One region of the Acidaminobacter sp. QWL-03 genome, then DNA from elsewhere that is predicted to be linked to it. Evidence: riboswitches for the same ligand, from Rfam matches in the RefSeq annotation. Region 1 holds a riboswitch; each other region holds the start of a gene.
What was found. A riboswitch is a leader RNA that binds a small molecule or an ion and turns the genes downstream of it on or off. The one in region 1 is predicted to bind cyclic di-GMP.
Positions count from the first base shown of each region.

Region 2: it holds a riboswitch for cyclic di-GMP, as region 1 does, so the genes downstream of both, AC4PHM_RS07750 (chemotaxis protein CheX) here and AC4PHM_RS11960 (beta strand repeat-containing protein) in region 1, are expected to answer to the same signal.
Region 3: it holds a riboswitch for cyclic di-GMP, as region 1 does, so the genes downstream of both, AC4PHM_RS00370 (transglutaminase-like domain-containing protein) here and AC4PHM_RS11960 (beta strand repeat-containing protein) in region 1, are expected to answer to the same signal.

Region 1 is NZ_CM178752.1:2,538,940-2,542,083, forward strand. It holds gene AC4PHM_RS11955 (S-layer homology domain-containing protein) at 1-559, shown strand, start outside; cyclic di-GMP riboswitch class II at 1,221-1,304, shown strand; gene AC4PHM_RS11960 (beta strand repeat-containing protein) at 1,435-3,144, shown strand, end outside.
Region 2 is NZ_CM178752.1:1,680,130-1,683,273, reverse strand. It holds gene fliY (flagellar motor switch phosphatase FliY) at 1-779, shown strand, start outside; cyclic di-GMP riboswitch class I at 1,016-1,104, shown strand; gene AC4PHM_RS07750 (chemotaxis protein CheX) at 1,266-1,733, shown strand; gene AC4PHM_RS07745 (response regulator) at 1,774-2,136, shown strand; gene AC4PHM_RS07740 (chemotaxis protein CheW) at 2,199-3,144, shown strand, end outside.
Region 3 is NZ_CM178752.1:84,574-87,717, forward strand. It holds gene AC4PHM_RS00365 (peptidylprolyl isomerase) at 1-203, shown strand, start outside; gene AC4PHM_RS00370 (transglutaminase-like domain-containing protein) at 697-1,500, opposite strand; cyclic di-GMP riboswitch class I at 1,514-1,589, opposite strand; gene AC4PHM_RS00375 (peptidoglycan-binding domain-containing protein) at 2,002-2,829, shown strand.

The sequences.
Region 1 (3,144 bases):
GGCCGCCGGCGCCTGGTATCGTGAAGCGGTTTCCTTCATTGCCGCCCGAGGAATCACCTCAGGCATTGCCGATGGTCTCTTCGCCCCACAAGAGTCCCTAACCCGCGCGCAATTTGTGGATATGCTGCTGAAGGCTTACGGGATTGAGGCGGAGGACGCGGCGGAAGCTGGGGCTTCGACTCTAATTGTCAACTTCACAGACGCTGGCAATACTTACTATACGAACGCGCTGTACACCGCGAAGGCGCTTGGCATAGCCAAGGGTATTGGCAGCAATCTCTTCGCGCCAGACAGGAGCATTTCCCGTGAGGAAATGCTGGTGCTGCTTCACAATGCGCTGACAGTTATGAATGAGATGCCAGCGGTTGACGACAGCAGTGCCAGACCGGCTCTGGAGAGCTTCGCAGATGCAGTGTTGGTTTCCGAGTGGGCGAAACCTGGGATTTCAGAGATGATCCGAAACGGTGTCATCTCGGGGGCAGATAACAGGATTATGCCAAAAGATATGACCACCAGGGCTGAGATGGCTCAAGTGCTGTATCAGCTGCTTGGGAGGTAAGATTTAATAGAAGTGGAAGTGGGTGTCTGATTGAAGCAGGTGTCAGACACCCACTTTCACATTTTTGTATCCCAAATACACGAAGATGGCTAATTTTGAAGCCTTCAAGTGTTGCACATCACATAAATAAACAAAATTAATTTCCATTTTTTATTAATTTTTGTTAACATAACGCTATATTTAATTAATAATTGGGTATCTTATGGTTACGTAAATATGTTGCGAAGTGGAATGGTCTCTGACAATCAGCGAGATCAGAGCCGGAACACTTTAATACTTGGTGGACGCGATGAAGACCGGATTCTAATGGACGCAAATAATCCGGCTGGAGCAGAAGGCGTAACCGACCCCAGGAGACTAGGGTCGTTTTTGTTTTTGAGGAGGGTTGCCTATGATGAGGAATCACTGACCTCCAGCGATTGATAAACGTTTAATGAAACATCCAGAGAATATAGAGATCGCCAGGACCGTCCCGCCGGGTCTGCGTGAGGTGGATGAAACCACGGGCATAGCAGGGCCCCTAAAGACTGGACCAGATTCTGACATACATAATAATAATCCCACTGCGAATGCGGCTATGTTTGACAATCCGCTGGATTTCACGCGCGCGTCATCTGCTGAGAAGCCTTTTTCAGCCGATGGTCCGCTGCCAAACTCCATTTTTTGTGATGGACGCGATGAAATCCGGTTACAGTTGGACGCCTTAAACCGGATGGAGCCAGTGGCGTAACCGGCCTTGACTTGGGTCGGTTTTTGTTTTTTACGCGTTATAAGATTGAGGATTAAAAACGTTGAAAATGCGTTTGAATGAACTTACTTCAAATACATTTCACTCAGGGATCTTAAGTCCATTGATGGACAAAGGAGTGAGGAAAATGTTGAAGGGTCCCACCGTGAAGAGAAAGGTGACTAAGTCACTCAATGATCCTAAGTTGTTTATTGAAATGAGAAAAAAACATATTTTCAAAATGTTTCTTTCATTGTTAATGTTACTGACACTGATTATTGCATTACCTGCACAGATGACTTTTGCTGTGGGTGGAAGTTATAGTATTAATTGGTCTGCAGCTGATGCTAAAATAAATAACGCTCCTTATCTTCCGACCTACGAAAAAATTCCACCAGAAGCCATAGATTACGAGGCAATTGGCGGAAGAGCTAATGATCCGCTAAGCAATGCAGTGTTTGGCGACCCAAAAGATGCCGTAGAATCGCTTATGCCAAGCGACATGGCTCTAGGTCAAATTGTCCCATTTGAGGTTTTGATAACTGTTTCTGGGAGTAGTGCTCCTGAAAATGGGATCATTACAATTGAACCCTATTGGTTAACAAAAGTTACAAATGGCGACGATTTTGGTTTTGACCCAAGCTATGGTGTTATAGCTGCGTTTATTGATCATGGTGATGCTGCTACAATAGAATATACAACTGATACAGCAGCATCGTTCACTTGGACAGTTTCAAATGTAGGTACAAGCAATGAACAAATTAATGGCAAAATTACTGTATCAGGCTTGGAAGATGGCGAACAAGTTGTACTAGAAATCTGGGTAGTTCTCAAAGATACTATCGCAGAAGGGGTAGGCGGAAACGTACAGACAGGCCTAACTCGCGCTTACACGGGTACATCTTCAGAGACTGGCGATACCATCAACATCGGTAAACAGACTGTGCCACTTTTACAAGTTGGTACTTTCACTTCAAACGATGCTGACTTATCTATTATTAAAACCGATGCTCCTGATCCAGTTAATCTTGAAGGTACATTAACCTACACATTAACTATTACCAACCACTCCCCTGACATCTATGCAAATGGTATAATCGTTACAGATACGCTGGATACCAATACAACATTTGTGTCAGCAAGTCCTACTGAAACATCAAGAGATGGACAATTGGTAACTTGGAATGTTGGCGCTCTTGCTCCAGGTGCTTCGAAAATTATCGAAGTCACCGTTACAGTCAATGCAACTGCTCCTACAGAGTATCCTGGAGAAGATGCTATTGCCGGCGGTTACAGTTTACTTGAATCTTACGACTTGCTGAATACCACACGAGTTATATCTACAATTAGTGATGATCCTAACACTGCTAACGATACTTATTATCAACCAACGAATGTGTTGTCGGAACCTGAACTCACCCTCGTCAAATCCGCATCTCCTGCCACTTATAATGCGGTTGGCGATATCATCACCTACACTTACACGCTGACCAACTCTGGCAACGTCACGCTGACGGTTCCTTTCAGCGTTACTGATGATAAGGCTACCGTCGCAGTTACACAACCTGCCGATGGTATGTTAAGTCCTTTGGAATACTGTACTGGTACGGCTAGTTACACTATCACACAAGCCGATATCGAATCAGGTTCTGTTATGAACATTGCACAAGGTCATGGCTTCTTTGGGTCAACTGTGGTTGATTCTAACGTTGACGACGAGACCGTAACCGCTGTTCAATCACCGGCTCTGACCATCGTCAAGACGGCAACACCTGCCACTTACGATGCAGTCGGCGATACCATCAGCTACAGCTACGCGGTCACCAACACCGGTAACGTCACGCTTTACAACGTTTCC
Region 2 (3,144 bases), 860 kb from region 1:
AGACGAAAATGGTTCTGTCTGTCGACGAAAAGAAGGCGTTGTCTGAAGGCATTAATTTCGTCGCAGGCTATTTATATCAAGCGCTTTCGGAGATGACGGACCTCGAAGTGGAGCCCTTTACGGCCGAGACTGCGCTTTGGGAAGGCGATGCACGGAAGCAGCTTTCGAAGCATTTCACGGATCGGCCGGTGTGTTGTCTTGAGTCGAACATAAGTATAGGCGATCTTGTGACAGGCGAATTATGGCATATTTACGCGGGTGAACACGCTGAGGATATTGTGGCGGGACTCCATAAAAAATACAATCCTGAAGCTATGGAGACGGACTATGAGACTGCTGACCGTGGCGTTGTACCTGGTTCGAGCGTAGTGACTGCTCAAACCAGTAAGGACCATACAGCGGCGCCTGAGCCGGAGACAAAGCCTGTTCCGAAGGCGCCTCCCGCAGCGCTACTGCCGGAAGTGGAGGTTCAGAAACCTATGTTTGCACCAATTAAGGACACCAGTAAATCAAGCCATCAGAAAAACCTGGACCTGATTATGGATGTGCCGCTGGAACTCAGTGTTGTGCTGGGCAAGACGAAACGGACCATCAAAGATATCCTGTCGCTTGGGACCGGCTCGGTGGTTGAGCTGAATAAGCTTGCGGATGAGCCCCTTGAGATCCATGTTAATGGAAAACTGGTCGCACATGGCGAGGTCGTGGTTATAGGTGAGAACTTTGGCATCCGGATCACTCAGATTTTAAGCAGGGAACAGCGCGTAGAAGGGTTGAAATAGTTGAAATCAGTTAACTGAAACGACATTGACTAAAGGCAGGGCTCGACGAGGTCCCTGTCTTTTTCAATTCAACCGCTGGGTGAAAGCGGGTGTCGACGATTGGCGTCGATTCTCCGGATTTCACCCATTTTTTTTCATTTAAAGTATTAACACTTCATTAAGTTAGACGATACCTATAGAGAATGCATCAGATGTAAGTCGTGAATTGTGAAAAGCAAGATTATGAAATACCTGAAAAATGAAAAAGGCAAACCCACCGAAAGGTGGAGACGCAAAGCCACAAGTCTAAGGCAAGTTTACTTGCGATGATGGTTGGGCTGCCACTTGAAGGTCATGAAGACAGCGTTCTTTGGCCGCCTGAAATTCAGGAGGCCTTTTATATGCTTCATCCCTATCTAATGGCCTGAACTATGCGTCCTGCAAAAACACCAGGGAGGATGATGAGACCAGTTTTTTTAAAGAAGCGTCATTATGGGGAGGTCAGCAATGAAAGCCGAATATATCAATACGTTTATTGAAGCCGCCCAGTCCGTCATGAGTATGGTGTGCGGGGTGGAAGCGAAACTGGGAAAAGTGCACCTTAGAAATTCACCTTATGCGGTCAATCAGGTCATTATCATGATTGGCGTTATTGGCAAAATTAAAGGACAGGTTTGGTTTGAGCTGTCTGTGGACACGGCCAAGAACATTGCCTCTGTCATGATGGGCGGCATGCCGGTGGAAGAATTTGACGAGATCAGCAGGAGTGCGGTTTCTGAGATGGGCAACATGATCATGGGCAATACAAGCACGTTGTTTGCGAATCAATCTGTCAACATTGACATCACACCGCCTTCCTTGTTGACGGGAGAAAAGATTGAGTTGTCCAACAAGATTTCAACTATTGTCGTACCTCTTGAAATGGAAGGACTAGGGATATTCTCCATAAATGTGGCGGCTGAAGAAGTGAATTAGCAGTGCAGTAAAGGTATTTTGGAAAGGAGAAACCGAAGACATGAAAAGAGTACTGATCGTAGATGACGCTGCCTTCATGAGAATGGCCATCAAAAATATCCTTCAAAAAAATAATTTTGAGGTGGTAGGCGAGGCGGAGAATGGTCTCGTCGGCGTTAAAAAATATTTGGAGCTTCAGCCGGATCTGGTGACCATGGATATAACCATGCCGGAAATGACGGGTCTGGATGCACTGAAGCAAATCAGGAAACTCGACAGTAATGCCAACGTTGTCATGGTGTCCGCCATGGGGCAGGAAAGCATGGTGAAGGACTCCATCATCAATGGCGCAAAGTCGTTTATTGTCAAACCTTTCAAAGAGGATCACGTCCTTCAGACTCTGAACAAGGTGCTAGGCCTGTAAATCAAGGGCTGATGCTTAAGCGGAAGTAAGATCAGTTCCAAACACCGAAAAATGAGGTGAACTTGTTGCCCGTTACTTACGAAAATGAATCTATGCTCGAAATTTATATTTTTGAAGCCTCACAGTCACTGGATCAAATGGAGCAGATCATCATGAAAAGTGAGCGGGAGGGAACCTTTGGGGAAGAGGCAGTGAACGAAATCTTTAGGTTCATGCATACGATCAAGGGCTCTTCAGCTATGATGATGTTCCACAATATTACGACTATAGCCCATACCATGGAGGACATCTTTTTCTTTTTGAGAGAAAAAAAGCCTCGTATTATGGATTATTCAATCCTGTCAGACCTGGTTCTGGACGGGGTGGATTTCATGAAGGTCGAAGTCAATAAAATAAAGAATCACGATGCGCCCGATGGTAATCCAGAAGACCTCGTGTTGCGCCTCAAGTCTTATCTGGACGAGATACTGACAACCGTGAACACTGACGAAGATAAAGCACGTAAGCCAGAAATCGTGTCAGTGAAGGACTCGGTTTGTGAGCGTGAGGGGCTGGAGGTTCAACCATCGGCCACTGTCCTTGAGAGCGGTGGCGAAGGCGCTCCGAAACCACCTCTGAAGCCCCGAAAAGACTCAAAGAAGAAAAAATCTGTCCAGTCCTATAAAGCCAAACTCTATTTCCAGGATGGCTGTGAAATGGAGCATCTCAGGGCTTATGGGGTCGTCCATGATTTGACCGAGCTTGCGGAGGAGATGTTTTACTGTCCTCAGAATATCCTGGAAGAGGATGGCACAGCAGAGACGATCCGAAATCAGGGCTTTGAGCTGTTCATTAGAACGACAGCCACCATGGAAGAGCTGCAGGCGCGCATTGAGAAAACGGTTTTTCTGGAGCAATTGATTTTGGGACATGCGGATCAGCCGGAGTTTGAGCCCCACTGCATGCACCAGGATGATATTCACTGGGTCACGGCTGTGACGGAATCGGAGGCGCGGGAAAACGCGGTGC
Region 3 (3,144 bases), 1.2 Mb from region 1:
TTGGCAAGTTGGTAGGTCCTGTAAAAACCGATTTTGGTTATCACGTTCTCATAGTGGATGAGAAGAAAGAAGCGATCGAAGCAACTCTTGAAAGCAAAAAGGACGAAGTTCGAGATGTCCTACTTAATCAAAAAATTCAGTCTCAAGGATCATCTTGGTTGGAAGAGAAGTTTAAGGAATATGACATCAATATAACCTTATAATGAGAAGTGAAAGACTCTTAAACAGTATTGACTTTTTTCATAGATAAGCATAAGAAATGCTTGAAAGTGAAGACGAAGGCAATAGAGTTAAACTTGATCGTAAATATTGGTGGTATGTATTCTAATACGCTCACTAATTCGGATAATAAATTGGTACATATTTTGAAAATTTGAGAGTATGCTATCATGCATGGGTTGATATTCAACATGCAAATTTTCGATATGATGGATATAATCGTACGATTTCACCTTAGAAAACTTTTCATTCTTTATAACAAAAAAATCAATACTCAAAACAATTATTATAATGAATAAGCTTTGTGTATAGACAAAAAATGAAGATAGTATAAAGATAAAAAAATCGCTGAAACGGCATTTATAGCGTTTCAGCGATTTTACCTCATTTTAGTCTTTTAACTCCAAAAGATAGCGAATTTTGGGTTGTGAAAACATAAAAAGAATTATCCGGTTTCAATTAGAAATGTTAACTAAATCAATAACTTTTAAGTGTCGTGAAGTCGACAGCGTTCTTTATCATATTGACGGTTTTACCTGCGGTTAGATAAGCACTGTCATAAGTAGTGTCGATCGTAATCCACTTGTCATCGGAGCTTAAGTAAACTTCATTCCACGCGTGGTATATTGTGATGTACTTGCTATAGCCCATATTGATTTTAGCAGGTATATCAATACTTCTCAGCATGGCGGCCATGACTGCGGAGTAATCGTAACATATGCCGGCATTCGCTGCGAGAACAGCATCCACATCAGGCACATATCCACTTTGTACTGTCTTTGCACGATTGTAATCATATTTGATATTCCTGGTAATATAGGTATACACCGCTTTGATTTTCTCTTCGTCGGTTTTGGCGTTCTCGGTCAACTTCTTTGCGAGTGCGACTACTTCATTATTCGTAGAAAACTTGACGATTGGATTGGAGGTCAAAAACGGTTCAAAACTTTGGATACCAGATGCGCTTATAGTAAGGGTATCCAAGCGCGTGTAGCTGGTGCCTGAAACGTTCTTGAGTAGAGCGATGGTGTATGTGCCGTCGCCCATCTGAAGCGGGATGGATTCATCCGCGAGGGACTGCACATCATAGTAGTACTTGGTGTCGCCTTTTTGAACGAGGACTTTCAATTTAGCAGTCGTGTTGACGTTGACTTTAAGTTCAACAACGCCGTCTGCGGCTTTGGCACTATTCACAGTCCAGTCAGATGGAGCGGCAAAGGAAGCTGCCGGTGCGGCCAAGACAGTCGCTGCCACGATCATAGACAGAAGTTTTTTTAACACAAAAAACTCTCCTTTCGGTAGCTGGCTGCCATTTTACAGGCCCTTTAGCTTTGCGTCCCAGCCTTTCGACTGGTTTGCCTTTATCGGTGGAAAGTAATCTAACCCACCATATAGAATTGTGAGTTCATTTTATCACAATCATCTGATAATTACAAGTGAGTGAGAATGGCAAAATGTTTTGAGGACTGTAACAAAGTTATGGGGTATGGTTTGTAGATGGGAAGTATCTGTAGAACCTGTTATTCAATTTGTTGTGATTAAATACATACATTTTAAGAGGCGAAATGAGCGTTATTACCTTAAAATATAAGTCTAATATATGGATTTGAAATTTCAGATAGGCGTCATTTCGATATTATGTTAAACTATAAAGGATGTATTTTCTTCGAAACTGAAAAGCGGGGGCAGAAATACTTTGGGGTGAAACTGCGTAAATGGTTGGATAAATTCATTCATCATACGCGTCAACTAACCGCGTTAGCCTAAAAAGAGGAGGAAATTATGAACTTGAGGAAAAGAATTGCTGCATTAACCATTACGCTGATACTTTCTACAGTGGCATTTCAGACTACATACGCCTATACAAATGGCGTTGTTTTAAAGCAGGGTTTAAGAAGTCAAGACGTATCAGATTTACAGAACGATTTGAAACAACTCGGTTATTTTGCTGTTGAACCAACTGGTTATTTTGGTACTATAACGAAGTCATCCGTCGCCAGCTTTCAAAAAGCCTATGGTTTGACGGTGGATGGTGTTGCTGGTGCGAAAACTATTGGCAAACTCACCAGTCTTTTAAGTGCTGATAAGCCGATTTCCAGGGGTGGCATCTCTCGAGTAGATGCAATTGGTACAAAAAATGTGCAAAAATTGCCGTGGTATGGCGAAGTTGAGAACATTTACGCCAGAGGTGATGTCGCTACAGTTATTGATGTTGAAACAGGAATGAAAATGCAAATCAAACGTACATATGGTGGAAACCATGCTGATGTAGAAACGTTGACCAAAGAGGATACAAATATTTTGAAGAAGGCTGTAGGTGGCGTTTGGAACTGGACCAGGCGCCCGGTAATTGTCGAAATTGATGGGTATAGAATAGCAGGATCTATGACGGCAATGCCGCATGCTGGTAGAGATGACAAGCCCGCGACGGTAGTTGTTGATAATAGAAGCGGAGGATATGGGACTGGGAATAATCTGGATGCGGTTAAAGGGAATGGAATGGATGGGCAATTTGACATTCATTTTTTGAACAGTCGGACGCACTCCACAAATAAGGTTGACACAAAGCACCAGGATGCAATTAAGAGAGCATTTGAGTCAGGGATGTAGTTGAAAAACAATTTGAGGGGAGAGTGCAGGTAGAGGACTTGTAAAGAGAAATCTCATGTTAGCATCATTTCCCAATAATTTTGAGTGTGTTAAGTTAGTAGTGAGAAGTTATTGATCATGTAGGAAACTAAACCATATTGAAAACAGAAATGCAAAAATACCATGTAATTTTGAAATGGAGTCTTTGAGCATTAGAATACTTTTTAATGTGCACCAAATTAGACCATTTTTACCGATATGTGAAATTTGGATATCCCGAGCGAACTATTGAAAACAAGACGTTTCAATTGATTTAATGTGATATTTTAATTTTTT